2 regions of the Burkholderia sp. THE68 genome follow, and region 2 is predicted to be linked to the other one. Evidence: predicted binding sites of a transcription regulator. Region 2 holds the regulator's gene; the other holds the start of a gene.
The links. The regulator FliA, encoded in region 2, starts transcription of late flagellar genes. The targets are predictions, from matches to a motif close to CTAAAGTTTNNNNNNNNNNNGCCGNTA.
Positions count from the first base shown of each region.

Region 1: the regulator FliA is predicted to act here: its motif matches at 4,218-4,244, upstream of BTHE68_RS00510 (flagellin).

Region 1 is NZ_AP022315.1:101,568-116,628, forward strand. It holds gene BTHE68_RS00495 (sodium:calcium antiporter) at 1-826, shown strand, start outside; gene fliT (flagellar protein FliT) at 960-1,259, opposite strand; gene fliD (flagellar filament capping protein FliD) at 1,282-2,817, opposite strand; gene BTHE68_RS00510 (flagellin) at 3,001-4,131, opposite strand; gene BTHE68_RS00515 (WbqC family protein) at 4,356-5,036, opposite strand; gene BTHE68_RS00520 (class I SAM-dependent methyltransferase) at 5,048-5,770, opposite strand; gene BTHE68_RS00525 (phytanoyl-CoA dioxygenase family protein) at 5,811-6,590, opposite strand; gene BTHE68_RS00530 (GNAT family N-acetyltransferase) at 6,594-7,115, opposite strand; gene vioA (dTDP-4-amino-4,6-dideoxy-D-glucose aminotransferase VioA) at 7,118-8,275, opposite strand; gene BTHE68_RS00540 (tetratricopeptide repeat protein) at 8,272-10,611, opposite strand; gene BTHE68_RS00545 (aldo/keto reductase) at 10,795-11,745, shown strand; gene rpsU (30S ribosomal protein S21) at 12,094-12,306, shown strand; gene BTHE68_RS00555 (hypothetical protein) at 12,397-12,756, opposite strand; gene BTHE68_RS00560 (hypothetical protein) at 12,791-13,216, opposite strand; gene BTHE68_RS00565 (DNA-3-methyladenine glycosylase I) at 13,685-14,290, opposite strand; gene BTHE68_RS00570 (glucosamine kinase nucleotide-binding domain-containing protein) at 14,402-15,061, shown strand, end outside.
Region 2 is NZ_AP022315.1:2,692,087-2,707,147, reverse strand. It holds gene BTHE68_RS12870 (thiamine pyrophosphate-binding protein) at 1-1,525, opposite strand, end outside; gene flhF (flagellar biosynthesis GTPase FlhF) at 1,836-3,623, shown strand; gene BTHE68_RS12860 (MinD/ParA family ATP-binding protein) at 3,616-4,533, shown strand; gene BTHE68_RS12855 (RNA polymerase sigma factor FliA) at 4,552-5,283, shown strand; gene BTHE68_RS12850 (GGDEF domain-containing protein) at 5,285-6,379, opposite strand; gene BTHE68_RS12845 (Rieske 2Fe-2S domain-containing protein) at 6,583-7,578, shown strand; tRNA gene BTHE68_RS12840 (tRNA-Arg) at 7,600-7,675, opposite strand; gene BTHE68_RS12835 (c-type cytochrome) at 7,989-8,882, shown strand; gene BTHE68_RS12830 (UvrD-helicase domain-containing protein) at 8,959-11,046, opposite strand; gene BTHE68_RS12825 (oxidoreductase) at 11,208-12,248, shown strand; gene BTHE68_RS12820 (hypothetical protein) at 12,404-13,216, shown strand; gene BTHE68_RS12815 (hypothetical protein) at 13,213-13,605, shown strand; glycine riboswitch at 13,711-13,812, shown strand; glycine riboswitch at 13,823-13,960, shown strand; gene gcvT (glycine cleavage system aminomethyltransferase GcvT) at 14,078-15,061, shown strand, end outside.

The sequences.
Region 1 (15,061 bases), 250 kb from region 2:
TGGCGGCACGCCGAGCCGTGCGGTCAACGAGGAAATCGGCGTTGGGGCGATTCTCGGCGCGCCGCTGATGCTCGCGACGCTTTCCACTTGCCTGATGACGGTCGCGATTCTCAAGTCGCGTGGTTTGAACGGCAGGATCATGCCGGAGCGTAGCGGATTCGTGCGCGATCTCAACTTCTTCCTGTTCGCGTTCCTGATTGCCTGTGCGGCGATGTTCGTGCCGCATCATGCGTGGCAGGTGCGCGCGTTGTTCGCGGCGGGGCTCGTCGCGCTTTATGTCGTGTATGTGATTTCGACGTTCAAGGCTTCGGCGAAGCTCGTCGAGGGCGGGCACGGGACGGAGGCGCCCGAGGCGTTGTTCGCGTCGCGCCTCGGTTTGAAGACCACGTTCGGCACGATCATGCTGCAGTTTCTCGTCGGCATCGTGTTGCTGGTCGGCGGCGCGAAGGGGTTCATTCACGGCGTCGAGGGCGTGTCGCATGCGCTCGGAATTTCGGCGCTGTTGCTGTCGCTCATCATCATTCCGATTGCCACCGAACTGCCCGAGAAGGTGAACAGCATTCTGTGGGCGCGCAGAGGGAAGGACACGCTGGCGTTCGGGAATATCACCGGGGCGATGGTGTTTCAGGGCACGCTGCTGCCGGGGATCGGCATCATGTTGACGCCCTGGGAGCCGCGGGTCGAAGTGCTGACGGGCGTGTTGATCACGCTAGCGGCGGCGGCGTGGCTCAGATTCAATGCGAAGCCGAATGGCGTCGTGCTCTGGGCGTTGCTCGGGAATGGCGTGTTGTATGCGGCTTATCTCGTGTTGACGCTTGGGCGGTGAAACCGCTCCAGCCGTCCCCGCAAAACAAAATGCCCGCCAAGGCGGGCATCGAAGAGCGAAGCAGCGCGCCGCGAAAACCGGCGCGTTGTTCTTGTTGTTCTTATAAAGGTTATCGGCGCGAAATGAGGAAACTTTAGAACCGCGCCGCCTGCTGATACCGGCTCGCAGCTTTCGCCCCATCCATCGAGCGCCGATACGTCGTCGAAAGCGCCACCTGCGCCGTCCCAGCACGCGCGGCGACCGCATCGATGCTTGCCTGAATCTTGCGGATGACCGCAAGCGCGTCCGCCGGCTGCTCGGCCTCGAGCGCCATCACCAGCGGCGCGCGCGCCTGCGTGAGATCAGCCGCCCGCGCCCAGTCTTCCTTGCCGACCGCTTCTTCGATAGCTTCGGTCAACGCCCAGGCGTTCTGAATCAATTCATTCTGGTTCATGGTGGGTTCCAATGCCTGCGCGTTACTTGGCGTTCGTGGCCAGCGCACCCGCGCTGTTGGTGCCGCCGAACAGCGCCGTCAGGTAGCTGCCCTGAGTCGCCATCGACGACATGAGCGTATTCAGCGCCGTGAACTGCTGGTTATACGACGTCGTCAGTTGCTGCGTATAACTGGTGAGTTGCGTCTGCTGATCCGCGATGCTCTTCAGATCGGCATTGAGCGCGGTCGTGCGCGTGTCGATGATGCCGCCCGTCGCGAGAAACGACGTCAGGCTGTTGTTGAGTTGCGCGGCCACGCCGTCGGTCGAATTGAACAGCGACGCGACCTTGTTCGAACCGTTCGTGAGCGCATCGGTGAGCGCGGTTTCGTCGGTCTTGAGCGAGCCGTCGGGTTGCAGCGCGATGCCGATCGACGCGAGGTTGACCTTGCCCGTGCCCGATCCGATCGCCTTGCTGATCGTGCTCGCGATCGTGTTCTTGATCGTGTTCATCATCGAGTCGCCGAGCAGCACGCCGCCCTGCGAGCCTGCCGCCTGCGTGGAATCGAACGAGGTCAGCGACGAGGCCGTGCTGATGAAGTTGTTATACGCGGTGACGAACGCGTCGATGGTCGTCTTCTGGCCGTCGATGTCCTGACCGATCGTAAGCGTCTGCGTGGTGCCGACGGAATCCGCCGTGAGCGTCATGGAGACGCCCGTGACGGCTTCCTTGACGGTGTTGCTGGCGCTCGTGACCGGCGTCCCCGCGATGGTCAGATGCGAGTCCACGCCCGCGCTCGACTGGGTCCAGCCATTCGTGGCGTCGATCGTCGTGTGCTCGGGAACGGTGATGGTCTTGGTCGAATCGCTCGGATCGGGATCGGTCGTCGTGGTCGACGACGTCACCGCGAGCTTGTTGATCGCCGAGCTGCTGTCATCCGCGTTGACGGATATGTTGATTGCATTGGAAAGTCCCGTCGACGAGGAGCGCAGCACGAGGTGCGCGCCATCCGTGCCGTTGACGATGGTCGCCGTGACGCCGGGGTTGTCGGACGCCGAATTGATGGCGGACACGATGCCCGGCAGTGTGTTGTTGCTGCTGTCGAGCTTGATCGTGCTCGCTTTGCCGCCGACCGTCAGCGTGATCGAACCGGTGCCGAGATTGTCGGTCTTCGAAAACACGCCGGACGTGAGCGATTGAGCCGACGCGATATTGGTCACCTTCACCGCGTAGCTGCCCGCGACCGCGGTGGTGTCGGCGCTGCCAGTAAGGCCCTTGCCGTCGGCGGTGGCGGTGAACGAACCCAGCATCTTGCCGTTGGCGAGGTTCGCGATCGAACTCTGCAGCAGCGAAAGCACGGACTTCAGCGTGCCGATCGCGGTGAGCTGGGTGTTGTCAGCGGTTTTCTTGCTGTTGAGCGCGTCGGTCTGGCCTGCGACCTTCGCGTTGACGATCGCGCTGACGAGCGAATTCACGTCCATCGTCGAATTCGTGGATCCGCTGATGATCGACTGTGCGGCCTGCTGTACGGCGCTCGTCGGATCGACAGTGGAACCCGTTGTCGTTGCTACGGTGGTCATGTGTACTCCGGTCGTTGCGTGTTCGCGATCGTTCGAATGGGGCGGGAGTCGTCATCTCCCGGAAACGCGCACAGGGAGACGAGCTCCCCGGGCGCTGACTGCGATGTTTCTGTTGCGACTACTGTTACATCCGGCGCGCATCGTACTGAGAACGCGCGCCGCTTGCTGCGCTGCCGGCGATGCTTAGCCGAGGAGCTTCAGAACCTGCTGGGGCATCGAGTTCGCTTGAGCCAGCACCGAGATACCAGCTTGTTGCAGCACTTGAGCCTTCGACAGATTCGCGGTTTCCTGTGCGAAGTTCGCGTCGGTGACCTGCGATTGCGCCGAGGACAGGTTCGTCGCCTGTTGCGTCTGCGTTGCTGCAATCGACGTGAAGCGATTTTGCGCGGCGCCCAGGTTAGCCTGGATGCTGTTCACCGAGTTCAGTGCGTTGTCGATTGCTTCGATCGCGCCGTTCGCGCCATCGGTCGTGCTGATGTCGATTGCCGAAACGAGCGGCGGCTTGTTGTTCGAGTTGAGCGACGCGAGCTGCGTGGTTTGCGCGGCCGTTGCTGCCGTCGGCGTCTTGAACGCGATCGAACCAGCGGTCGTGCCCGAAGCAGCCGTCACGGAAAGTTCCGAGGCGGTTGCCACGCCGGACGAGATCGCCTGGTTGTTCTGGTCCGTGTACGTGAAGCCGCCCTTGCCGTCGGCAAGCACGTTGATCGTCGTGATCGCTGCCGTGCCGGTCGTTGCCGCACCCGTTGCGTCGAGGCTCAGGCCCGTGATCGAACCGATAGCCGTGCCCGATTGAGCGAAACCGCCGCCGATCTTGGCCGACGACACGTTCTGGCTCAAATCGACCGAGATGGTCTGGCCGACGTTCGCGCCGACCTGGAAGTTCACCACGCCTGCCGAACCGTCCAGCACGTTCGTGCCGTTGTAGGTCGTTTGCGATGCAATGCGGTTCACTTCAGCGATACGCTGTGCAACTTCCTTTTGCAGCGCGGTCTGGTCGCTCGGCGACAGCGAGCCGGTAGCCGATTGAACGGCCAGCTGGCGGATACGCTGGAGGTTGTCGGTGATCTGGCTCAGACCGCTCGATGCCGTTTGCGTCATCGACACGCCGTCGTTTGCATTCGACACGCCCTGGTTCAGGCCGTTGATCTGCGAGGTCATGCGCGAAGCGATTGCCTGGCCGGCTGCGTCGTCTGCTGCGCTGTTGATGCGCTTGCCCGACGAAAGGCGCGTAATGGCCGACGACAGTGCGCTTTGCGTGCCGTTCAGGTTTTGCTGGGCGACCAGCGAGTTGATATTGCTATTGATACCGATCATTTTCTTTCTCCAAGGGCCTGGCGCTTGTATCTGAAACAACGCCGATTCTGGTCGAGGCGGCTAGTTGTTTGGCCGCTTGTTTAGGTTTTCGGCGGCGGTCGGACAAAACTTTAGGCGCGATTTCGGGCAATCCGGAAATTTTTCAGACAAATGTTCCGCACGGCCTCCGGAGCGGCCTGCCGGACGCGTAAGAAACGCCCGGACGGCCGGCCGCGCGGGACGGCTTACACGAGATCGAATTCCCCAAGCATGGCTTTCACTTCGTCGGCCGGATTGAACATCAGCAGGTCGAGAATCGAAAGCCAGGGGACGAACGGGGCGTCGAACTGGCGGTATTCGAGCGGGCGGGGTTTCAAAAAGCGCAAATCGATTCCGCGTTCGGCAAAATCCGGCGCCGAATAAAGTGCGGTTCCGCCGATCGCGTTGATATACGTCGTCGCGCCGAGTGCGCCACAGATCGCCAGCACCTTGTCCTGCGCGCGAAGCGAATGGTCTATCGGCAACGTCGATGAAACGACGATCCGCGTGTCGAGCGACAGCCGGCTGGCCGTCGCGCGAATCGAGTGATGCAGGAAATGAAAGAGATTGCGCTCTTCATGCTCGACGCATTCGCGCAGCAATTCGAAGCCCTGCGTGAAATGCGGCGCGCGCCGATATGCGCCCTGCATCTGATTGAGCAGTTTGAGCCGGTCGAACGAAGGCGCGATGGCGCGCTCGACGACATCGAGCGAATCGGAATCGTTGACGAGCGGAATGCTGAAATACGCGTCGCCGCCGTTTTGCAGAAAGCGATTGCGATTGAACCAGCCTTTCTTCGTGTACTTGATGTTGTCATAAACGACGAACACGTCCACTGCCCCGATCAGCTGAAAGTAGCCGATATAGGGCAGAAAGTAAGGCTGCATGATCGCGACTTTCATTTGCCGCAGATAAGGTAAATGCTCGCGCACATCTGCGGATAGATCATGCCGAGGCTGTAAATGCCGTCGAGATATTTTTCGTCGATGATGCCCGCTTCGAGCGCGCGATCGAACTGGAAGTTGGCGAGCGCCTTGAACATCAGGCCGCCGCGCTGTTCGACCTTGAAGCCCGCGGCGCGCACATCGGCTTCGAGCGTATCGAACGAATACGTCCGGCGATGCCCGTGCGCCCATTCGCCCGGCGTCACCGCGTTGTTCGACGCGATCAGCCCCATCTGCACGGCGATCTGCCGTGAAGGCGCGTCGGCGTTCGGCACGAGCACGTAGAAGTGTCCGCCGGGAGCGAGCCAGTCGTGGATATTGCGCAGCACCGGACCGGTTTCTTCCAGATGCTCCAGCGTGTTGATCAGAAAGATCGATTGATACTTGCGGTCCAGATTCGCTTCTTCGAACGTCGCATTGATGAAGCGCACGCGGTCCGGCGAATTGCGCTGCGCGATGGCGATGGCATCGGACGACGCTTCGATCACCGTGAGATCGTCGAAGTGTTGCGCGATCAGCGTCGTCGAGCGGCCCTCGTGGCAGCCGAGTTCGAGTGCTGCGCCCGGCGCGAAATGCGGCGCGAAGCGCTTCATCATGTAGTCGCGCACGATCTCGTCGAAGTTGTAGTCGTATCGCTTGTCGGGCCGGGACTGGGCCTCGGCATTGTAGTCACGCATCGCTTGCCTTCTGTGTCTGGTCGGGTCTTGCCCGGTTAAGTTAGCCTTGATCGGGCAGATAGAGTCTTTCAGTGCGCGGCCGATACCATTCCGACAGGCTCACCGGCACGCGCGAATTGAAGCCGAGCACCTGGCGCGTCAGCGGCGCGAGTTGCGCACCGCGCTCCTCGCCGATGAGCCGCGCGTAGTCCATCTGCGGCTTCACGAACGCGGGCCCGTAACTGAGTGTCAGTGCGACGCGGTTGCGCGCCGTCGTATTGAGCGTGCCGCGATGCCACAAGTACGAATTGAAGAGCACGACTGAGCCGGCGCGGCCCGTCAGATATTCGGCGCCCGCGGCGAAGGTCGCGTCGTCGGGCTGTTCGTTCTGAACGTGCGAGCCGCTCAGCACTTGCGTCGCGCCGTTTTCGATCGTGAAGTCGTCGAGCATCACGAGCATGTTCATGCGCAGATTGAAGTTCGGAATGAACGTCGCGACATCGCGATGCACGCGATGCACATAGTTCTGCGCGCGCGGAACGCCGCCCACGGGATTGCACGCGTGCAGGATGTACGGCTTGCCCGCGAAGAAATGTTCGAGCCACGGATGAAACAGATGCATGCCGACATACTCGTCGATGCTGTCGTTCGCGCCGATGCTGTGATGCGCGGTGCCGTCCCCATTCGCGTTGATGCCGCTCGCGACCTGGTAGCCCGTGCAGATATCGACCCATTTCAGGCAATCGCGACGCAGACGGTCGACGAGACCGGCGTCGAGCGCATCGGGGAAAACGATCCAGCCTTGCTTCGCGAGACCGTGATCGAACGTGGTCATGTCCATGGCTTAGTCCTTCGTGCTGGCGAGCGTCGCCATCATCAGCAGATCGACGTAGCGTCCGCATTTGAAAATCGCTTCGCGCTGCACGCCTTCGTGCCGGAAGCCGATGCGCTCGTAAAGACGGATGGCGCGCGCGTTGTCCGCCAGCACCGTCAGCTGGACGCGGCGCAAGTTGAGATCCGCGAACGCGTGTTGCAGCATGAGTCGCGTCGCCGCTTCGCCGATACCGCGGCCGCGCGCCGCCGCATCGCCGATCTGGATGCCGAACTCGCCTGAACGGTTCACCCAGTGGATATTCAGCAGATAGACGACGCCGACGCATTGACCGGTTTCGCGCAGACAGATCGCGAGGCGCACGTTGTTCGCGCGGCTCGCGAGATACGCGTCGTACCAGCGCCGGTCGATGTCGCCGTTCACGTGCCGGAAGTTGCCGACGAGCGCGTCGACCACTTCGCGATCCGCGCGCCATGCGGTGATCGCGTGCAGATCGGCGGCTTCGATCTCGCGCAGGAAAATATCCATCTTCATGTTCAGGATTGCGGCTGCGCGATCAGGCCGACGATGCGTTCCATGTCGTGATCTTCGAGCGCGGGATAAATCGGCAGGCACAGCACGCGGCGCGCGGCATCGGCGGCAACCGGCAGGTTCGCAGCGTGCGCCGACGGCAGGCCGCGATACATCGGAAACTCGGAAATCAGCGGATAGAAATAGCGGCGCGCGTAGATGTTGTGATCGCGCAGATGCTGGAACAGCGCATCGCGCCCGACGGGATACTCGTCGGTGACGAGAATCGGAAAGTACGAGTGATTTGCGATGTATTCGTCCGCGCTCCCGGGTTGCGCAAGACAGCGCACGCCCTTCACGCCGGCGAGCATCGCGCGGTATTTCGCGTCGATCTGCCGGCGGCGTTCGAGCGCTTCATCGATATGCTTCAGCTGCAGCAAGCCGAACGCTGCGTTGATCTCGCTCATCTTGCCGTTGATGCCGGGCGCGACGACCGTCGTTTCATCGACGAAGCCGAAGTTCTTCAGATGATCGATGCGCTGCTTCGTCTTCGCGTCCGGGCAGACGATCGCGCCGCCTTCAAACGTGTTGAACACCTTGGTCGCGTGAAAGCTCAGCACGGAAAGATCGCCGTGACTGAGCACGCTGGCGCCGCGCGTCTTCACGCCGAACGCATGCGCCGCGTCGTAAATAACCTTCAGGTTGTAGTTGTCGGCGATTTTCTGGATCGCCTCGACATCGCACGGACGGCCGTAGCAGTGCACCGGCATGATCGCCGTGGTTTGCGGCGTGATGGCCGCTTCGATCTTCGCGGGATCGAGATTGAGCGTGTCCGGATCGACATCGACGAACACCGGCTTGATGCCGTTCCACAACAGCGAATGCGCCGTCGCAACGAACGAATACGGCGTCGTGATGACTTCGCCCGTCACGCGATGCGCCTGCAACGCGGTCACGAGCGCCAGCGTGCCGTTGGCGAACAGCGCGAGATGCTCGACGCCGAGATAGTCGCACAACGCCTTTTCGAGTTGCTGATGGAACGGGCCGCCGTTGGTCAGCACCTTGCTGTTCCAGATTTTTTCCAGATAGGGCAGGAATTCCGCGAGCGGCGCGAGATGCGGCTGCGTGACGAAAATGCGTTCGTCGACGACCGGCTCGATGAGGCGAACGGGAAGGCTGCTCATGATTTTTCCTGGTTGTTGCGTGCGGTTGCGACGGGCATTTGCACGTCCAGTGCGGTGGGCGCGACGCCCGCGCACCAGCGGCGCCACATTTCACGCAAGGAAGCGGAGAGGCCTGCCGCGATCACGGCCGGCTGGAACATCGGCGATTCGGCGCAGCGGCTGCGCATGCTCGCGCGCAGTTCGGCGAGCCCCGTGAGATCGTTCGCCCACGCCACGCCCTTCGCGACGAAGTCGGCACTGTCTTTCGCGACGAAGTCGCTCAAGCCGGCAAAGGACAGTGCGGCGGTACTGCCACGGCTTGCCATCAGGCGGCCGGCCAGTGTGATCGTCGGGACGCCCATCCACATGGCGTGAACTGTGGTCGTGCCGCCCGAATACGGGAAGGTGTCGAGGCAGATATCGACGTGATGGTGCTGCTGCAAGTACACGGGCATGCCCGAGCGCGTACGGAAATCGAGGCGTTCACGCGCAATGCCTTCCTTGCCGAACCATTCGATGAGCGTCTCGCAACCCGCATCCGGCGGCATCGCGCCGAGCAGCATGCGCGAGTCGGGCAGTGCGCGAAGCAGTTCGGACCACAGCGCGATCGCGCGCGGCTGCAGTTTGTTGATGCGGTTGAAACTGCCGAACGTGAGATAGCCGTTATGCAGCGCGGGCAATCCGTTGACGGGCGGTGCGAGCCGTGCCGGCTGAAAGGGCGCATTGGCCGGCAGGTGCGCGATCTTCTCGACGAACTGTCCTTGCGCGTGATGCGCGGGAACGTGGAAGCGATCGGCGAAGTAGTAGTCCATCGCCGTCAGACCCGTCGTGCCGGGGTATCCCATCCAGCTCGCCTGAATCGGCGCGGGTTTGCGCGCGAACATGAGCAGCCGGTTGCGTGACGTGTGCCCCGAAAGATCGATCAGCACGTCGATGCCATCGGCGCGAATCCTGTCGGCCAGTTGCGCGTCGTTCAGTCCGTTGACCGCATTCCAGCGCGCCGCGCTCTGACGCAGACGGGCAGTGACGTCGTCGTTGATCGAGTGGTTGTAGTAGACGTGAATCTCGATGCCGGTGTCGCGCATGAGATGCTCGAAGATCGGCTCGATGAACGTGGAAATCGCGTGATGAAACAGATCGCCGGACACGAAGCCGACTTTCAGTTGCCGCTGCGGATTGCGCGGGTTGCCATGCGGCTTCCACTGCGCGCGCAACGGTTGCTCGCATTGCTCGCCGAATGAGACGTGTTGCGCGAAGAGCGCGTCGGCATCGACGTTCTCGTCGTGACTCATGCAAAAGAGCAGGTTTTCGTGCGCGATGCCGTAGCCCGGCTCGATCTCGAGCGAGCGGCGCAGTTCGATCTGCGCTTCCCCGAGGCGGCCCTGGTCGAGCAGCATCACACCGAGCGTGCTGTACGCCACCGCCGAGCCGGTGAGCTCCACGGTCTTGCGCAAGCACGTTTCGGCTTCCTGGTGGCGGCCCATCGACTGCAACGTCATGCCCAGAATGCGAAACGCTTCGGCGTGCTCGGGCGCCTGCGCGATGACTTCGCGGCACGCGGCTTCGGCCTCGGCGAAGCGATTGTGCAGGCGCAGGCAGTCGGCGAGCACCTTGCGCGATTCCGTATCCGTCGGTTCAAGCTCCACGGTGCGCGAGAACGGTTCGATCGCCTCGAAGGTGCGTCCGAGGCAATGCAGCGAACTGCCCAGCGCCCGCCATCCGAACGCGAACTTCGGAAAGCGCTCGGTCATCGGACGCGCGATTTCGAGGGCTTCGGCGGCGCGTCCCTGGTGATAGAGCGTCGTCACGCGATTGACCTGCTGTTGCGGCGGTGCCGCCATCCGCATGACCGGCGCGTCGTTTTTGCCGGGCGCACCGGCGGTCTTCGAGGCTGGCTCGGACACAGGCGCCGGCGCAGGCGCGGCGAGCGGAACGGGCGCCTTCTCTGCCAGTACGAGTTGCTGGATAAGCAGATCGACCGTCGGTCCTTTCATCCCGCGCTGTTGTGCCATTTCGAGCACGACCCACGCCGCCGATACCTGGCCGCTCACCGTCAGCGCATTGATATAGCTGGCCCAAAAGTGGCCCTGATCCGGATTCGCGCCGACAGCCGCTTCGAAATGCGTGATCGCACGCTCGAAATCACGCTGTTGCAACGCGAGCGCGCCGAGATTGTGGTTGGCATCGGGATGAGCGGGGTTGGCATCGAGCACGATGCGATAGAGCGCCTGCGCCTCGTCCAGTTCGTTTTTCTGGTGGTGCTCGATTGCCGCGCCGAGCACTTGCGCCAGCGCCTGCTCGAATTCTGGGTCGATGGTGGAAGCGGGTGCGTCGCGAAGCTCGGTCGAAACGGTCATGATGTGCGGATTACGCCTGATGATTGTTCGAGAGGAATTATCAGGCGGGGCCTCGCGATCGAAATCGAGGAACTACGCGGGAAAACCGGCTCTGTTCGGATGATCCGCCGGGACGCCGCCGGCGACCGCCGCCATTCCCGCGTATCCTTTTTGGTTCGTTCTTTTCATGCATCCGGAGCACACATGCAGACACGCAGCATCGGCACCTCGGAACTGAAAGTCGCGCCGCTCGTCTTCGGCGGCAACGTGTTCGGCTGGACCGCCGACGAGCGCACGTCGTTCTCGATCCTCGACGCGTTCGTCGATCACGGCCTGAATTTCATTGATACCGCGGACGTCTATTCCGCCTGGGTCGACGGGCATCAGGGCGGTGAATCGGAGACGATCATCGGCAAGTGGATCAAGGAAAGCGGCAAGCGCCATCGGGTCGTGCTCGCGACCAAAGTGGGCAAGCTGAGCGCGCGCGCGGGATTGAGCGCGGCGAACATCGCGGCCGCCGTCGACGATTCGCTGCGACGCCTGAAGACTGATTTCATCGATGTCTACTTTTCCCATTACGACGACGAGAACACGCCGCTCGACGAAACGCTCGACGCGTATCAGAAGCTGATCAAGGCAGGGAAGGTGAGGGTGATCGGCGCGTCGAACTACACGGGCGAACGGCTCGGCGCTGCGCTTCAGATCGCCAGGGATTCGGGCTTGCCGGCGTATCAGATCCTTCAGCCGGAATACAACCTTTACGACCGCGAAGGCTACGAGACGGATCTGGAACCGGTGGCCGAGCAGCACAAGGTCGCGGTCGTGCCGTACTACGCGCTGGCGAGCGGCTTTCTGTCCGGCAAATACCGCTCGAAGGAAGACACGCGGCACAAGGCGCGCGGCTCGCGCGTCGAAAAGTATCTGGACCCGCGCGGCCTGAAGATTCTCGACGCGCTCGACGAAGTCGCGAAACGCAACGACACGACGCCCGCGACCGTCGCCCTCGCGTGGATGATCGCGCGCCCGAGCGTGACCGCGCCGATCGCGAGCGCCACCTCCGTCGCGCAACTCGAAAGCCTCGCCGCCGCGACGCGTCTCACGCTTGCCGCCGAAGATATCCAGCTTCTCGACGAAGCCAGCGCGTGGCAGAAATAAATCTGTTGCATCAATGAGTTGGACGGCGCGCGGGAGTTGGCAGTGGCGCGGTGTTCTGGTAACATCGCGCCCGAATCGAGAAATGTGCCCGATTTCCTGCCTTCGCTGCTGAGAATGACAACGTCAACAAGCAGCGGCGAACGGCTCTGAAATGCGCCTTCGTGTGGTTCTTTCGAAAGCGCACGCCGCTTTTCGCGGCTGAATCTCAACGCTCTCTTTTCCGGCCTCCGTGGCCGCTTTGCTCGTGTCCGCCGCGCCATCCGGCATTCGGCGGACGATCGGAGTGCCGGGGCGCGGCAGTTCATATCGTCGCGCGCTTTAAAATACGTTTAGCAAACCAGGATTTACATGACCACTATCGTCCTCAAAGAAAACGAGCCGTTCGATGTCGCGATTCGGCGTTTCCGCCGCACCATCGAGCGCAATGGCCTGATCGCCGAACTGCGCGAGCGCCAGTCGTACGAAAAGCCGACCACCGAACGCAAGCGCAAGAAGGCAGCCGCCGTCGCGCGTCTGCGCAAGCGCCTGCGCAGCCAGATGCTGCCGAAGAAGATGCACTAAGCGTCTTTTTCCTGCATGGCAGAACGGCGGTGCGACCCATCAGGGCGCACCGCCGTTTTGTTTGTGCTGCGAGTTATTTGGTCTCGTGAATCACACGAACGCGTGACGCTTGCCGAGCGCCGCGAGCAGCTCGGGCCACTCGTCGATATCGGCGTAATCGTGAATCTCTTCCAGTTCGATCAGCAGATCGATGATGTTCGGATCGTACGCATTCACGTTCGATGCAAAGAGCGCCCGCAACAGCTTGCCGTCCTGCGCATGCCGATAGTAGGAAATCCCGACGCCTTCGAGTTCCGGCTCGTACAGATCGTCGTTCACGAGCGAACCGATCGCGCACTTGCGGCCTTCCGGGCTGCGCAGCCGGCATGAACCGTTATCGTCTTCCGACACCGCGCGCTGCGTCAGCAGGTGCTCGCTGACGCGCTCGTAGATCTTCTTGGGGCTCAACATCGTAATAGGGCTTAACATCGCAGCACCCGCGCGCTCAGGCAGCCGTTTTCAGAAGCTCGGCGGACAGCCCGAACTGACGCGCGATCGAGGCGAGGCGCTCGCGCCATTCCCATTTGCCGAAGACGTCGTGCACGTTCTGCAGGCAAGAAAGCAATTCGACGGTATTGGGATCGAACACGTTGATGCGCGAGCGCAGCAGCGCGCGCCGCAGCGCCGTGACGCCGACATCCATGTATGCCGGGATCTGCTCGGGCGCCCTGAGAATGTAGCGGATGGGCACGCCTTCCATCGCGCTCATGTAGTCGCGCGGCTTGATGAAGCTGCCGACAGGACAGCCGCCGCAGTAGCCGCGGTAGGCGCCGCCGCCGTGCGGAAGCAAGGCCGCTTGCCCTTGCACGAAAAGATGCTGTACCGCGCTGTTGAAAATCTCCTGATGGGTCAGGAAGTTCAAGTTTTTCATGATCCTCTCCCCTGCGCCCCTGCGCAGCGGCCCTGCGTTTGAGTTTTCGAGAACCTGCGCCTTGCCTCACCGGAGCGGCGGCGTCGTTGCGAATGTGCCGCAACCTGAAGCAACGCTTCGCCGCCCGGACACTGCTTCGAGCATGGTGGGTCTTCCCGGCCTGGGCGTAAGGTCTCACAGCGCCCGATGTGCTCGCGTCGGATTTCTACACTCAGTGAACGATCCGTACACCGCCAGTTATAACGGTTCGGTCCGGTAAAAAGGTGCGCTAGCGCACGCGAGGACGCCATTTTTACACGGACCGCACGTTCGTGCAGTGCGGAAAAGAAGCCCGGAATCCTTGCTGATCGGGGAATTGCGCGTGCTTCACTGCAAAAAAATCGGCTTCTATCGGGATATACCCTAGGGTGTACGATTTACCCTCACAAACGTTGTCAAAAAGCAAAAATGTTCCGCATACGAATCGCTTTAGTGTGAGGATTTCGCTGCGGATCGACGTTTTGTTTTGCTTCTTGCGCGTGAGAGACAATCGGCCGCGTGATCGTTGACCATGCCCGTGGCCTGCATGAAGGCGTAGCAAATCGTCGTGCCGACAAACTTGCAGCCGTACTTCTTGAGCGCCTTGCTGAGCGCATCCGATTCCGGCGTGGACGCAGGCGTGGGATTTTCCGCATCGCGCGGCGTGTCGATGGTCTTGCCGTCGACGAAGGACCAGACGAACGCCGCGAACGACCCATGTTCCTGCTGGATCTGCTGCACGGCGCGCGCATTCAGCACGGCCGACGCGATCTTCGCCCGGTTGCGCACGATGCGCGCGTCCAGCACGATCCGCTCGATGTCCTTGTCGGTGAAGCGCGCCACCTTGTCGATATCGAAGCCCGCGAAGAGCGCGCGATAGCCCTCGCGCTTGTTGAGGATCGTCGACCAGGAAAGACCGGCCTGCGCGCCTTCCAGCACCAGCATCTCGAACAGATGACGGTCGTCGCGCGACGGCACGCCCCATTCGTGGTCGTGGTACTCGATCATTGCGTCGGTCGTGGCCCAGGCGCAGCGGGTTTGATCGGTGTCTGCCATTGCGGGTCCTCATCATTCTGAATCGCGTCAGCATAGCGGAACGCCCGCGCCGCGCCATCTATGCCGTTCGGCCAATTGGCGCGCGCCAGCGCCGACGGTAAGCTTGCGCCCATGAATACCTCCACGAATTTGGCATCCCAGGGCTTTCTCGTCGGTATCGACGGCGGCGGAAGCGGCACGCGCGTGATCCTCGCCGACGCGCAAGGCGTCGAACTCGCGCGCGCGAGCGGCGGACCCTCCGGCCTCGGGCTCGGCGTCGAGCGCGCGTGGCAGTCGATCGGCGACGCATGCCGCCGCGCGTTCGACGCCGCCGCGCTGCCCTTCGACTGGCGCAACTGCGCGCTCGGCTGCGGGCTCGCGGGCGTGAACAACGCGGAATGGCTCGCGGCCTTTCTCGCTGCGGCGCCTGACTTGCGCGCGCTGAGCGTCGAAAGCGACGCCTACACGACCGTGCTCGGCGCGCACGGCGGCGAGGCCGGCGTGATCGTCGCGCTCGGCACGGGCAGCATCGCGGCGTCGCTCGATCAGGCCGGCGTGTGCCGCATCGCGGGCGGCTACGGTTTCCCGAGCGGCGACGAAGCCAGCGGCGCGTGGCTCGGTTTGCGCGCGGTGGTTCATCTCCAGCGCGTGCTCGATGGCCGCGCGCCGGAAGACGGCTGGTCGCGCGCGCTGCTCGCGTTGACGGGCGCGACGGATCGCGACAGTCTCGTCGTCTGGCTCTGCAACGCGAATCAGACCGCTTACGCGACGCTCGCGCCCTCGGTGTTCGAA
Region 2 (15,061 bases):
ATGCGCGCGCATACGCGACGAAGTCGGGATTCGTTAGCCCCGTGCCATGCACGCGATGCGGATAGTGCCGCTCCTGATGCATCCGGATCGTGCCGAACTGCGCGTTGTTCACGACGATGAAAATCACCGCCAGCCGATACTGCATCGCCGTGGCGAGTTCGTGGCTCGACATCATGAAGCAGCCGTCGCCCGCGAACGCAATCACGGTGCGCTCCGGATAGAGCGACTTTGCGGCGATCGCGGCGGGCACGCCGTAGCCCATCGCACCGCTCGTCGGCGCGACCTGCGAACGGAAATGCCGATACGAATAGTGCCGATGCAGCCACGTCGCGTAATTGCCCGCGCCGTTGGTGAGGATCGAATCGGCGGGAATCGTCTCCGCGAGCTGACGCATGACGTCGCCGAGCTGAACATTGCCGAGCATCGGGCGCGGTGTGCGCCATTCCAGATACGCGGCGTGCGCGGCCTCGGCTTCGCCCTTCCACGCGACATCGGACGGCGCTTCCAGCGCGGCCAGCATCGACGCGATTTCCGGCATGCCCGAGACGATCGGCAGATCCGCGCTGTACACGCGCCCCAGTTCCTCCGCGCCCTGATGGACGTGGATGAGCGTCTGCTTCGTCTTCGGGATGTCGAGCAGCGTGTAGCCGCCCGTCGTCGATTCGCCCATGCGCGGGCCGAGCACGAAAAGCACGTCGGCGTCGCGCACGCGCGCGGCGAGCGCGGGGTTGATGCCGAGACCGACATCGCCCGCGTAGTTCGGATGCTCGTTGTTCAGCGTGTCCTGATAGCGGAACGCGCAGCCCACCGGCAATTGCCACTGTTCGACGAAGCGCGCGAAATCCTGCGTCGCCTGCGTGTTCCAGCCGCTGCCGCCCGCGATGACGAACGGCTTCTTCGCGTTCGCGAGCAACGCGCGCAGGCGTTCGATCTGCGCCGCCGAAGGCGACGCGGCCACGCGCTGATACGGCGGCGCGGGCGGCGCCGCGTCGACCGCTTCGGTCAGCATGTCTTCCGGTAGCGCGAGCACGACCGGACCCGGACGGCCCGAGGTCGCCGTGTGAAACGCGTGGCTCAGATATTCCGGCACGCGGCGCGGATCGTCGATCTGCGCGACCCATTTCGCCATCTGCCCGAACATGCGCCGGTAGTCGATCTCCTGAAACGCCTCGCGGTCCATGTGATCGCGCGCGCATTGGCCGATCAGCAGGATCATCGGCGTCGAATCCTGAAACGCGGTGTGCACGCCGATCGACGCGTGCGTCGCGCCCGGCCCGCGCGTCACGATCGCGATGCCCGGTTTGCCCGTCAGCTTGCCGACCGCCTCGGCCATGTTCGCCGCGCCCGCTTCGTGGCGGCAGACGATCGTCTGAATTTGCGAGGTTTCATCGTGCAGGGAATCGAGCACGGCCAGAAAGCTCTCGCCGGGCACGCAGAACACGCGCTCGACGCCGTGATGCACGAACGCATCGACGACGAGACGCGCGCCGGTGGTTCGACCTTCGGAAGGGACAGCAGACGCCATGCGAAGAAGTCTCCTTTGAATATCCGATGCGGCCGGAACGCGCGCCGGACGGTGAGCGAAATGCCCTAAAGCTTACGCCGTCGGGCAAGTGTTCGAACAGCGGCGAAGCGGAATCTTTTTCCGGCGCGCGCGAGCTTTCACGCCGGACGCCGTATTCCCATCAGCCGAAATACCCCTTTTTCTCACCCTTTATCCAGCGATGGGCAAAAGGCGAAGTTCGCAATAATGGCCTCACTGAAAAGCGGGCATCGCAATGAATCGAGTGAGCCCGCTGGCTAAAGATCGCAGTCTCACCTCATCGGGGGCAAGTTTGAACATTCGTAAATTCATCGGCGCGAACAGCCGCGACGCACTGCGCCAGGTTCGTGAAGCGCTCGGACCCGATGCCGTGGTGCTGTCCAATCGCACGCTGGATGATGGCTCCGTCGAGATCGTCGGCGTCGCGGACAGCGATATCGCGTCGATCTCGCCCGCCGCGAATGAGCAGGCCGTGCGCTCGTCGGGCACGTCGCGCGCCGCGCTGGCTGCTGCGGCGGCCGCGCTGCCGGCCAGGCAAGCCGCCGCGAATCCTTACGCGAGCGGCGACGTGTTTTCCTCGGTCTTCGGCGCGAACACCGACGCCGACGATGAAGACGCGCTCACGCACGAACAAGAAGCCGACGACGAAGCGCCGCGCACGATGGCCGATTCGAATCCCTGGCTGATCGAGCACGCGAAGCGGATCGCGCAGCAGGCGACGATGCCGTCGAACCGTCCGCTCTCGGCGTCCGCCGCCATTGCGCGTGGCATGGGCGTGCCGGTGCCGGTAGCGCGGCAGGAAACGCGCGCCGAAAAGACGCCGGAAACGGGCAAGTACGCATTGCGCCAGCAAGCGCCGGCGACTCGTGCGCCCGAAGTTCAGGCGCCGGTGCAATCGAAGGTCGAAACGCCCGACTGGGCGCGCGAAGCCGCGCAAGTCGCCGCGCGTCGCGCCGCGCAGAAGATCAACGCGAGCGCGCCGCACGCCGAAGCACCGGCCACGAACGCCGCGCCCGCCACGCCGGAAGGCGCTTTCGAAGGTTTGCCCGCGAACGCGGCTGCGGTCGTGACCGAAGCGATCCGCGCGCGCATGGAACAGGTGGTCAACGAAACAGTGATGAACGAGCTGTCGTCGATGCGCTCGATGATGGAAGAGCACTTCTCCGGCTTGCTCTGGGGCGAGCGCCAGCGTCGCAACGCGACGGGCGGCGCGCTGACCAAGCGTCTCTTCGCAGCAGGCTTTTCCGCGCAGCTCGTCCGCATGGTGGTCGACAACATGCCGGAGATGGAAAGCGTGGAAGGCGCGCTCGAATGGGTGCAGCAGGTGCTCGAAACGAATATTCCGGTGATGGACAGCGAAGACGCGCTGATGGAGCGCGGCGGCGTGTTCGCGCTGATGGGCCCGACGGGCGTCGGCAAGACGACGACCACCGCGAAGCTCGCGGCGCGCTGCGTGATGCGCTTCGGCGCGAGCAAGGTCGCGCTGCTCACGACCGACAGCTACCGGATCGGCGCGCACGAGCAACTGCGCATCTTCGGCAAGATTCTCGGCGTCTCGGTCCACGCGGTGAAAGACGCCGCCGACCTGCAGCTCGCGCTGTCCGAGCTGCGCAACAAACATATCGTGCTGATCGACACGATCGGCATGAGCCAGCGCGATCGCATGGTTTCGGACCAGATCGCGATGCTGTGCGGCGCGGGTCAACCGGTGCAGCGCATCCTGCTGCTCAACGCGACCAGCCACGGCGACACGCTCAACGAAGTCGTGCAGGCATACAAGAGCGCGCCGGATCAGCCGCCGCTCGCGGGCTGCATCCTCACCAAGCTGGACGAGGCGACCAATCTCGGCGGCGTGCTCGATACGGTGATCCGCTACAAGCTGCCCGTGCATTACGTATCGACCGGCCAGAAGGTGCCGGAGAACCTGTACGTCGCGACCAAGCGGTTTCTCATCAAGAGCGCGTTCTGCATTCCGCGCGACGGCTCGCCGTTCGTGCCGCACGACGAAGAAGTGCCGGCGCTGCTGTCCGCTTTGTCGGCGCGCGCCACGACCGAAATGCATGGGGTGCACTTTGGATAAGCTCGTGCTCGACCAGGCGGAAGGTCTGCGACGGCTCCTCACGCGTGCCGGTTCGCGCGTGGTGGCGGTCGCGGGCGGTCCGGCGGGCATCGGCTGCTCGTCGGCGGTGGTGAATCTCGGCGCGGCGCTGTCCGTGCATGGCAAGGACGTGCTCGTGATCGACGAGCATCGCGATTCGGCATCGGTGAGCCGCATGCTGGGCCTGTCCGACCGAGGCGCGCTCGCCGCGGCGATGTCCGGCCGCCGCGCGCTCGCGGATGTCGTCGAGCGCACGCCGTTCGGCTTCTCGCTGATCGCAGCACCGCGCGACGAGCGCATCAGCCACGATGCCGCCCAGTGCCGCGCATTGCTCGATGGTCCGGCGGACATCGTGCTGATCGATGCGCAACTGGACCGCCACGGCGCGCTGTCGAGCCTCGCGGCGCAGGCGCATGACTTTCTCATCGTGACGCGGGTGGCCGCGTCGGCGATCACCGAGGCGTATGCGTGCATGAAGCGTCTGCACTACGCCCATGCGATCGGCCAGTTCCGCGTGCTCATCAATCACGTGCAGAACCCGGCCGACGCGGCGGTCGCGTTCGACAACCTGTCGGGCGTCGCGAGCCGGTATCTGGCCGTGTCGCTCGTGCAGGCAGGGTATGTGTCCGAGGATGCGCGCGTCGCTCGGGCGAAGGATCTCTCACGCTGCGCAGTCGAAGCGTTCCCGGCCACGGCCGCGGCGCGCGACTACCGCGCGATAGCGGCGGAGCTCCTCCACTGGCCGATGCGCCCCGCGCCTTATATGCGCGCGGCGGACGGCCAGGCAGACGCGCGAATTCCGGTTGGCGACTCTGAACAGGGCGGGCGGGAGGCGACGCATCGTGCGGTTGCGCTTCACGACTTTGCAATGAGCAGCACGGCGTCGATGTGATCAAGATAGGTGACCAGGATGTATAACGCCCAAGGCAAACTCTCACAGTCCGACGTGCTGACGAAATATGCACCGCTCGTTCGCCGGCTGGGGCTTCAGCTCGTCGCCAAGATGCCGGCGAGCGTCGATCTCGACGATCTCATCCAGGCCGGCATGATCGGCCTGATGGACGCGGCGAGCCGCTACAAGGAAGATCAGGGCGCGCAATTCGAAACGTATGCGAGCCAGCGCATTCGCGGCGCGATGCTCGATGAGCTGCGTGCCAATGACTGGCTGCCGCGCAGCATGCGCAAGACCTCGCGCGAAGTGGAATCGGCGGTGCACAAGGTCGAGCAGAACCTCGGCCGCTCCGCGAGCGAGACGGAGATCGCGGAGCACATGAACTTGCCGCTTCCCGAGTATCAGTCGATGCTTCAGGATTTGCACGGCAGCCAGCTGATCTACTACGAAGACTTCGACCGCTCCGCCGACGACGAACCGTTCCTCGACCGCTACTGCGTCGACCGTTCGGACCCGTTGTCCGCGCTGCTCGACGACAGTCTGCGCGGTGCGCTGATCGAAGCGATCGACAAGCTGCCCGAGCGCGAGAAGCTCCTGATGAGCCTCTACTACGAACGCGGTCTGAACCTGCGCGAAATCGGCGCGGTGATGGAAGTGAGCGAGTCGCGCGTGTGCCAGTTGCACAGCCAGGCGGTCGCCCGTCTGCGCGTGAAGCTGCGCGAGCAGGCGTGGACGAGCGTCGAGGCCTGATTCAGTTCGTTTCGAAGTCCCGCGTCTCGGCGAAGACGGTTTTGCCTTCGCCGAGACTTTTGGCGCGGTACATCGCGCGGTCGGCGGCGCGCAGCACGGCGGTCATGCCGGACTGATGCGCGGCCGTCGCACAGGAAAGCAGACAAGCGCCGATGCTCGCCGACACCGACACCGGCCGCTCCTGCACCGACGTGAGCGCGTTCAGCACGGAGTGGATGCTGTCGGCCACTGCGAGCACGGCCGCCCGGTCGCGCACGTGATGCGCGAGCACGACGAACTCGTCGCCGCCCAGTCGCGCGATGGTGTCCGTCTTGCGCATGCGCTTTTCGAGCGATTGCGCGAACGATTGCAGCAGCATGTCGCCGACGGCGTGGCCGTAGGTGTCGTTGACTTCCTTGAAGCCATCGAGATCAATGAGCAGGAGCGCGGTGGCTTGATTGCCATCGGTTTCGCGTGCGTTCATCGCGCGATCGACGATATGTTCGAGCGCGTATCGGTTGGATAGACCTGTGAGCGGATCAGTCGATGCCTGACGCGCGAGATCGCGATTCGCGCTGCCGAGCCGGTCGACGAGCACGCTCAGATAAACCGATGCGCCCAGCACGCTCAGCCCTAGACCGATCGCGGCGGGCAGATTCGCGTGCCACCACGGCTGCCAGATTCCCAGCGCCACGACGATGACGAGCGCCGTCGTGCACGAAACGGCGAGCGTGCGCTTGCCGTAACGGCATCCCGAGCCGATCAGAAACCAGAAGATCACCCAGATGAGCGGCAGCGCGATGGCGCCGCCCGCGGCGAGCGCGAGCCCGAGAATCGATTGATCGGCGATGGTCGTGACGGTGAGACGCTTCTCCGAAGGAGACGCCATGCGGCTGACGATCAGCAGCGTAACCGCGCCGTAGGACACATAGAGTGCGACGATGCGTGCGACCAGCAATGCATCGTGCGACGGGCGGAGCCAGGTAAAAATGCCGTAGGCCAGAAGAACCGCCGCTCCCATCCAGACCCGCAGCGTGGCCTGCTCGCGTTCGGGATTCCGGTGCTCGGACCATGCGAAGGCATAAGCCCGGCGTGCCGGTTGATGCGCCTGCTCCATACTGAACCCCTGGGTGGTGATTTCTTGCTTTTATCTTGCTGTTATGACCTGCGGCCCCGTCGCATGGCATCGGTTGAGTGGAGTGGCATCGAGTTGCACCGAGCGAGCGATCCGCTATTTTGCAACGTTTTGCGAAGACGCTGTGTTTCGTGTAAGAACGGCTTTCGGACTTCTATTTCTGATTCACTGCGATGAGCGAAGGAATGCTTTCCCTGGCAGGCGAATGGCTGCCGATCTGCAATAGCGAGGACGTGCCCGACGGCGGCGCGCGCGGGTTCATCGTTGCCGATGAGCGCATCGTCGTGTGGCGCGACAGTATCGGCGCGGCGCATGTGTGGCGCGATTACTGTCCGCATCGCGGCGCGCAGTTGTCGCTCGGACACGTGATGCGCGATCAGATCGTGTGTCCGTATCACGGCTGGCGTTATGACATCGAAGGGCAGTGTTTGCGGATTCCATCGAATCCGTCGTTGCGTCCATCGAAGCGTGCGTGCGCGACGACCTTCGCCAGCGAAGAGAAGTATGGCGTCGTGTGGATGTGCTTCGGCGAGCCCGCGCATGCGCTCGATTTCTTTCCCGAAGCCGAGATCGCGGGCGGCCGGCGCATCAATCTTGCGCCGCAGACGGTGAGGTCATCGGCGCCGCGCGTGGTCGAGAACTTTCTGGATATGGCGCACTTCTCGTTCGTGCATGCCGGGATTCTGGGCGAAGAGGCGCATACGGAAGTGCCGGATTACGACGTCGTGCAGACTGCCGATGGAGGACTCGAAGCGCGGCAATGTCGATACTGGCAGCCCGCGGGCATTCCGGGACAAGGCGGCGGCGCGATGATCGACTATGTGTATCGCGTGAAGCGGCCGTTGATCGCGAGTCTCACGAAGATGGCGTCGGGCGGGCAGGGCGCGTTGCACATCATGCTGGCGGCGTCGCCGGTGACGCAGACGGAAACGCGCGCGTGGCTCGTTTCCATTCACGAGGATGATTCGACGCACAGCGACCAGGAGCTTTACGACTTCAATATGGAGATCCTGATGCAGGACACGCCGATCGTGGAGTCGCAATGGCCGCAGCGTCTGCCGCTCGATCTGGATGCGGAGTTGCATCAGCGATGTGATCGGATGGCGGTGGCTTACAGACGGTGGCTGGCGGGGATGGGGTTTGGATGGGGGACGGTGATCGCGGGAGCGGCCGCAGAATGATCGCGCGTCAGGGAGAAGATTTGGCGCGCCCGGCTGGGATCGAACCAGCAACCCCTGCCTTCGGAGGGCAGTACTCTATCCATTGAGCTACGGGCGCATCGGAGGGATGCCTTGCGAAGAAAGAAGCACACCGAAAGGCGGCTGCAAGGCCCATGCGAATCCGAGAGGATACCTGTTTTCCGTGACTTCGTCCATCGCATGGGGACGGACGCATCGCGCTAAACATCGCCGCAAGCATCACACGATTCGGGTAAACGCCCGCTCCACTGCGTCCGCCACCCCGCGCCGACAGTTAAGCGTTCCGTCTATAATCGACCGTGCCTTTCCCCAAGGCGCGCCCAAGCGCAATGCGGTAGCTGTCACGCTGTCACTGAACCGACTCACACCAAAAAACGGGAGACGAGACAAGCATGAGCGAAGCACCCCACGGAGCCCCGATCAAGACGCCCGGCCAACTCATCGCCGCGATCATCGCGGGATTCGGCATCCCGGTCGCCATCATCATCCTGCTCGCGGTGTACGTGAACAACTCGACGCGTGTCGGCGCGGGCACGGACATCGAGCAATCGGTGAAGGAACGCATCGCGCCCGCCGCGCAGGTCGATGTCCGCGACGCCAACGCGCCGCGCGTCTACAAATCCGGCGAGGAAGTCTTCAAGGCCGTGTGCTCGGCCTGTCACGCAACGGGCACGGCCGGCGCGCCCAAGTTTGGCGATGCTGGCGCGTGGGCGGCGCGCATCGGCGAAGGTTACGACACGCTCCTGCACAACGCGCTCAACGGCAAAGGCGCCATGCCCGCGCGCGGCGGCACCAATCCCGACGATTACAGCGACTTCGAAATCGCGCGCGCGGTCGTCTACATGGCGAACGGCAGCGGCGGCAAACTGGCGGAGCCGGCTCAACCCGCTTCGGGCGCGGCGGCAAGCGCGAGCGCGCCGGGTGCGGCAGCGGCCCCGGCAGGCGCGAGCGCCAACGAGAACGCTCAAGCGGCTGCGGCCGTCGCAGCGCTGGCGTCCGTACCGCAGGCGGCGGCGCCGGCAGCGGGCGCCCAAAGCGCCGATGCCGCACAGGCCGGCAAGGCGCTCTACGAGCAAGTCTGCCAGGCCTGTCACGCAGCCGGCGTGCTCAACGCGCCGAAGTTCGGCGACAAGGCCGCATGGGCGCCCCGCCTCAAGGAACCGATGGACACCGTCTACAACTACGCGCTGCACGGCAAGGGCGCGATGCCGCCGAAGGGCGGATCGAACGCGCCGGATGCGGACGTGAAGGCCGCCGTCGATTACATGGTGAACGCGGCCAAGTAACGTTTTCGCCGGGCCACAAAGAAAAACCCTGCGTTTCATGGCGCAGGGTTTTTTTATTTGAAGCACGAAAAAGGCATCAGCTCTTCTGCAACATCGCCTTGAGCATCGCCATGCGGTCCTTCGGCGAAAGCGGCTTTTCCTCGGCCGTCGGCGGCGGCGCGTCGTCGAGCAGCATCTCCGGGATGAAACGCGACGGCTCGCACACCACCGTCTCCCGCGCGCGCTTTCGTTTCTTGCACCAGTTCAGATGCAGGCTGCGCTGCGCGCGCGTGATCGCGACATACATCAGCCGCCGCTCTTCCTCGATGCGCGCATCGTCGACGGGCGCGTCATCGTCCGAGCCGCCGCGATGCGGCATGATGCCTTCCTCGACGCCCACCAGAAATACGTGCGGATACTCCAGCCCCTTCGACGCATGCACCGTCGACAGCCGCACCGCATCCGGATCTTCGTCCTTGCCTTCGAGCATCGACATCAGCGCGACAGTCTGGATCAGGCCGAGCAGGTTCTTGCCTTCATCGGCGAAACCGTCGGCGGTGTCGTAGCCGGTCTGCTCTGTTCCGGGCGCGGCTTCCGGCTTCGTGCCCTTGCGCTTGAGCCATTCGAGAAATTCGAGCACGTTCTGCCATTTCGATTGCGCCTGGCGTTCGTCGTACGCGTCGTAGAGATACGCCTCGTAGTGGATGGCTTCCATCATGTCGTCGAGCACTTCGGTCGCGGGATCGCGCGCCGCGCGGTCCGACAGACGACGAATCCACTCGCAGAACGTGCGCAGCGGCTCGACCTGCCGCGCCGAAAGCCGCGCCTCGATGCCGCCCATGAACACCGCCTCGAACAGCGACACCTTCGCCGCGCCCGCGAACGCGCCGAGCGCTTCGAGCGTCGTGTTGCCGACGCCCCGCCGCGGCGTCGTGATCGCGCGGATGAACGCGGGATCGTCGTCGGGATTTGCGATCAGACGCAGATACGCGATGAGGTCCTTGATCTCGGCCTTGTCGAAGAACGACTGCCCGCCCGACAGCACGTAGGGAATCCGCTCGCGTCTCAAGACCTGTTCGAAGATGCGCGCCTGAAAGTTGCCGCGATAGAGAATCGCGTAGTCGCGAAACTGCGTGCGCCGCTCGAACTTGTGCGCCGACAGCCGGAACACGACGGATTCGGCCTCGTGCTCTTCGTCGTTGCAGCCGGTGACGGTGATCGTGTCGCCCATGCCGTGCTCGGACCACAGCTTCTTCTCGAACAGCTTCGGATTGTTCGCGATGACGTTGTTCGCCGCCGTCAGAATCCGCACCGTCGAGCGATAGTTCTGCTCCAGCTTGACCACGTGCAGCTTCGGAAAATCCTTGCCGAGCTGCGCGAGGTTTTCGAGCGTCGCGCCGCGCCAGCCGTAGATGGCCTGATCGTCGTCGCCGACCGCCGTGAACGCGGCGCGCGGGCCGGCGAGCTGCTTCAGCAATTCATACTGACAGGCGTTGGTGTCCTGATATTCGTCGATCAGCAAATAGCGCAGGCGGTTCTGCCACTTGTCGCGTACCTGCTCGTTCTGCGCGAAAAGCTGCGCGGGGCGCAGGATCAGATCGTCGAAATCGAGCGCCTGATACGCGTGCAGCGTCGCCGCATAGCTGCGAAAGACGATCGCGGCCTGATGCTCGTCCTCGTTGCTCGCGAGCACGGCGGCCTGATCGGGCGAGACCATCGCGTTTTTCCACAGCGAGATCGTCGACTGCACTTTGCGGATCAGCCCCTTGTCCGTCGTGCCGAGCTGTTCCTGAACCATGCCGAAGCAATCGTCCGAATCCATGATCGAGAACTGCGGCTTCAGTCCGACGTGCTCCGCTTCCTGGCGCATGATCTGTACGCCGAGCGAGTGAAAGGTGCAGATCGTCAACTGATTGACGGGAATCTTGCGGCCTTCCTTGCCGGGCGTCGTGAGCGTCTTGCCTTCGAGCAGCTTCGCGGTGCGTTCGCGCATTTCGAGCGCGGCCTTGTTCGTGAAGGTGAGCGCGGCGATGTGCTTCGGCTCGAAGCCGCGTCCTTCGATCAGATGCGCGATCTTCTGCGTGATCACGCGCGTCTTGCCGCTGCCGGCGCCGGCGAGCACGAGACAGGGACCGTCGAGATAGCGCACGGCTTCGCTTTGCGCGGCGTTCAGACCTGCGGACATCGTTCTGGGCTTCTGGAATTTGAGGCGCGCGGCAAGCGCCGGCGCGTGGAAGAGTGCGCGATGTTAACACGATAGAAAGCGGCCGGTTCCGGCCCTCGTTCCGCGCCGGATGGGCATCGTGACACAATATCGAACTGATTCCACGACAGGACGATGCCCGCATGAACACAGCACTCAAAGTCGGCGTAATGGGTTACGGCCTCGCCGGGGCGACGTTTCACGCGCCCGTCATCGAGCACTGCGGCCGGGCGGAAGTCACGGCCATCGCGACGAGCCAGGCAGAGCGCGCACAGGCTGATTATCCGAACGCGCAGATCGTCGCGGATTTCGACGCGCTGCTCGCCGTCGACGGGCTCGAATGCGTCGTCGTCGCGACGCCGAACGACACGCACTTCGATCTCGCGCACCGCGCGCTGTCGGCGGGCAAGCACGTGGTCGTCGACAAACCCGTCACGCTGTCCGCGCGCGACGCCCGCACGCTCGCCGATCTCGCGCAGCAAAAAGGCCTCGTGTTCGCGCCGTTTCATAATCGCCGCTGGGATGGCGATTTCATGACGGTGCGCGCGCTCATCGAGAGCGGGCGGCTCGGGCGCATCACGCATTACGAATCGCATTTCGACCGTTTTCGCCCGAAAGTGCCGCAGCGCTGGCGCGAGGAAGCGGAGCGCGGCGGCGGCCTGTTGTTCGATCTGGGGCCGCATCTGATCGATCAGGCGCTGACGCTGTTCGGCGCGCCGCAGACAGTGACGGCGTTCGTGAAGGTGCACCGGGATCACGCGCACGCGCCGGATTACGTGCATCTCGTGCTCGGTTACGACGACAAGGAAGTGATCCTGCACGCCAGCGCGCTCGCGGCGCTGGAGCCGCCGCGGTTCGCGATCCACGGGACGCGCGGCAGCTATGTGAAGAACGGACTCGACACGCAGGAAGATCAGTTGCGCGCGGGCATGCGGCCGGGGAATCAGGAGTTTGCGAAGAATCCGCCGGGCGTGCTGCGCGAAGTCGATGGCGATCTCGATCTGCGTCACGAATTCGCCACGAAGGATGGCGCGTATGTCGAGTTCTATCGGGCGCTGGCGGCTTCGATTCAGGAGGGCAAGCCGTTTCCGGTTTCGCCGCAGGACGCGGTCGATACGATGACCATCATCGAACTGGCGATTCGGAGTGAGAGGGAAGGAAGGCGGGTGGCGTTCCAGCACTGACTAGCGCGTGGAATTGCGGCTACTCAAATGCTTGCCGTATCCATTTATTTAGTGCGCATTGGCAGTGGTTATTCCTTATTTTTATTAACTTAATCCGCCAGTTCGATGGCGCTGCTAGTATCCGGATCAACTGACTTTTATTCGGAGACAGGTCATTGAATCTACCGAAACCCGCGTCGCTGGATTGGCTAGATCAATTGATCGAGCTCGTGGTCACAGCGCAGAACAATGATTTGCTCGTGAAGCGGATCGAGCGAGACACCCGCGCGCTTTTAGAGAAGCGCGCGGAACGACCAGAGATGTGCTGGCTTCTTCTTGCTTTCACCGCATTCCTGCAAGGCGAACGAGACGAATGCATCAGATGCGCGGAGGCGGCCTGTGCGTTGGCGAATCACGAAACTATGATCTTGGGCAATGTTTCGTCGCTCTTCGGGAACATGGGTGATGCCCGACGGGCGGCATCTTATGCAGATCGGCTCGCAGCGGTGTCCTCTGGAAATCCGAGGTTCGCCATCCATGCCGCTCGAGTGTTGTGCGCAGCCCTGCATCTCGAAGCAGCCGCGCAGATCATGCACTCACGAGGCGTCCGGCACGCGCTCGATGAGCATGATTCGATTCTGGGAGAAGACGAATTTCTGCGAGATATAGATAACGCAGTGGACCTGTTCCAAACCGCCGGAGTCGACGCCGATCTACGCGTGGCGTTGCTGGAGTCGGCGGTTTTGGCTGTCCGCTCGAAAGGATGCGCAATCAGGCAAGTCATGCCCATCCTGTATCCTGAAGACGACACCATGAGGTATGAACTCTATGCGCAAGCACCTGCTCGCCGATGTGCCGAATTGAGCTTCGCGATTGCAGAAGCCCTCGTCGAGAAATTTGACGACGCTTACCCTGAGTTGATTACCTTCTCGTGCCGTCCGCTCACCTCATACAGGCCAGCGAATACCTTTGCGGAGAGCCTTGCGTGAGTATCGACGTGAGCGACCTGTTAAGCCTGGCGCAGAAACTATCAGAAGGGAAGAGTGAGTGTGAATGGAGAGCGGGCGCGTCGCGTGCGTATTACGCTGCTTACCATCGGGCGCTGGAAATTGCGGACCGCCATTTACCGTCGTGTCGAGACAAGGCCGGTGTTCATGTGCAGCTTGAGAGGCGGCTAGTCGATGCCGGAAAGAAAGGCGGCGAACTCGCGTACATGCTGCGTGAATTGAAGAAAGTAAGAACGCAAGCCGATTATCGACTGGCCATCGCGTTCGAGCAGCCTGACGCATCTGATTTTGTTGCGACATGTCAACTTTTCTTGCCCATGGCGGACTTGCTCGACGCGCATCTGGAGCGCACGGAAACGGCTACATCTTGACCGCTTAGCCCGGGTCAGTCAGGAGCCAGCCGCCACCAGCGGCCCCCCGTCCATCGGACCCGCCCGAATCCGTTTGACAACCCCAATTCGGTCGCGTAAATTCTGCCGCACGCGTCGGGAGAGCGCGTGGTTTTCGTATGCATCGAGAACCGCGCCGCCGAAGGGGCACACCCGCAAACTCTCAGGCAAAAGGACCGACGGCGTCGAGGAACGAAGTTCCTCGCACTCTGGAGAGCGGCAGCGGTTTCATCGAAAACGATGAGCAGGCTGCCCACCGAAGGGGCGCGCGATGAACCGCGGCACGACCGTGCACGGTTCGCGCAATCTCTCAGGTACCGAGGACAGAGGGGTCACGCATCGCAATCGCTCAGCGGCATGAGCCTTGCGCGCTGCTTCCGGCAGCACGAAAGGTCCATCTGCAAAGCGAAATGTGCGCTGCGTGGCCTTTTTTGTCTGGCGAACCGAGGCCCCGATGACTTCTCTTCAACACACGCCCCTGCACGCTGCACACCTCGCGCTCAATGCGCGCATGGTCGATTTCGGCGGCTGGGACATGCCCGTCAACTACGGTTCGCAGATCGACGAGCATCGCGCCGTACGCACCGACGCCGGCATGTTCGACGTGTCGCACATGCGCGTCGTCGATTTCGAGGGCGAAGCCGTCCGCGATTTCTTCAGGTACGCGATCGCCAATAACGTCGACAAACTCACGACGCCCGGCAAGGCGCTCTATTCGTGTCTGCTCGACGGCAACGGCGGCGTGATCGACGACCTGATCGTCTACTACTTCTCCGAAACGCGCTTTCGCGTCGTCGTGAATGCGGGGACGGCGGAGAAGGACATCGCCTGGTTCGGGCAGCTGAACGCCGAAGGCGAATTCAATCTTTCCATCACGCCGCGCCGCGATCTCGCGATCATCGCCGTGCAAGGCCCGAATGCGCGCGAAAAGGCCTGGCAAGTGCTGCCGGATACGCGCGCTCAAACTCAGGACATCAAGCCGTTCAACGCCGTCGTGTTTCCATCGACGCAATACGGCGAGCTGATGCTCGCGCGCACCGGCTACACCGGCGAGGACGGTTTCGAGATCGTCGCCCCGGCGACGCATGTCGAAGCGCTGTGGAACGCGCTTGCCGCCGCCGGCGTGAAGCCGGCCGGTCTCGGCGCGCGCGACACGCTGCGTCTCGAAGCCGGCATGAATCTGTACGGCCAGGACATGGACGAGAAGGTTTCACCGCTCGACGCCGGGCTTGCGTGGACCGTCGATCTGAAAACGGAGCGCGATTTCGTCGGCCGCAGCGCGCTGGAGGCGCACGGTTCGAAGGCGAACTTCGTCGGGCTCGTGCTGATCAAGGAAAACGGCAAGGCGGGCGGCGTGCTGCGCGCACATCAGAAAGTCGTCACGCAACACGGCGACGGCGAAATCACGAGCGGCACCTTTTCGCCGTCGATGCAGGAG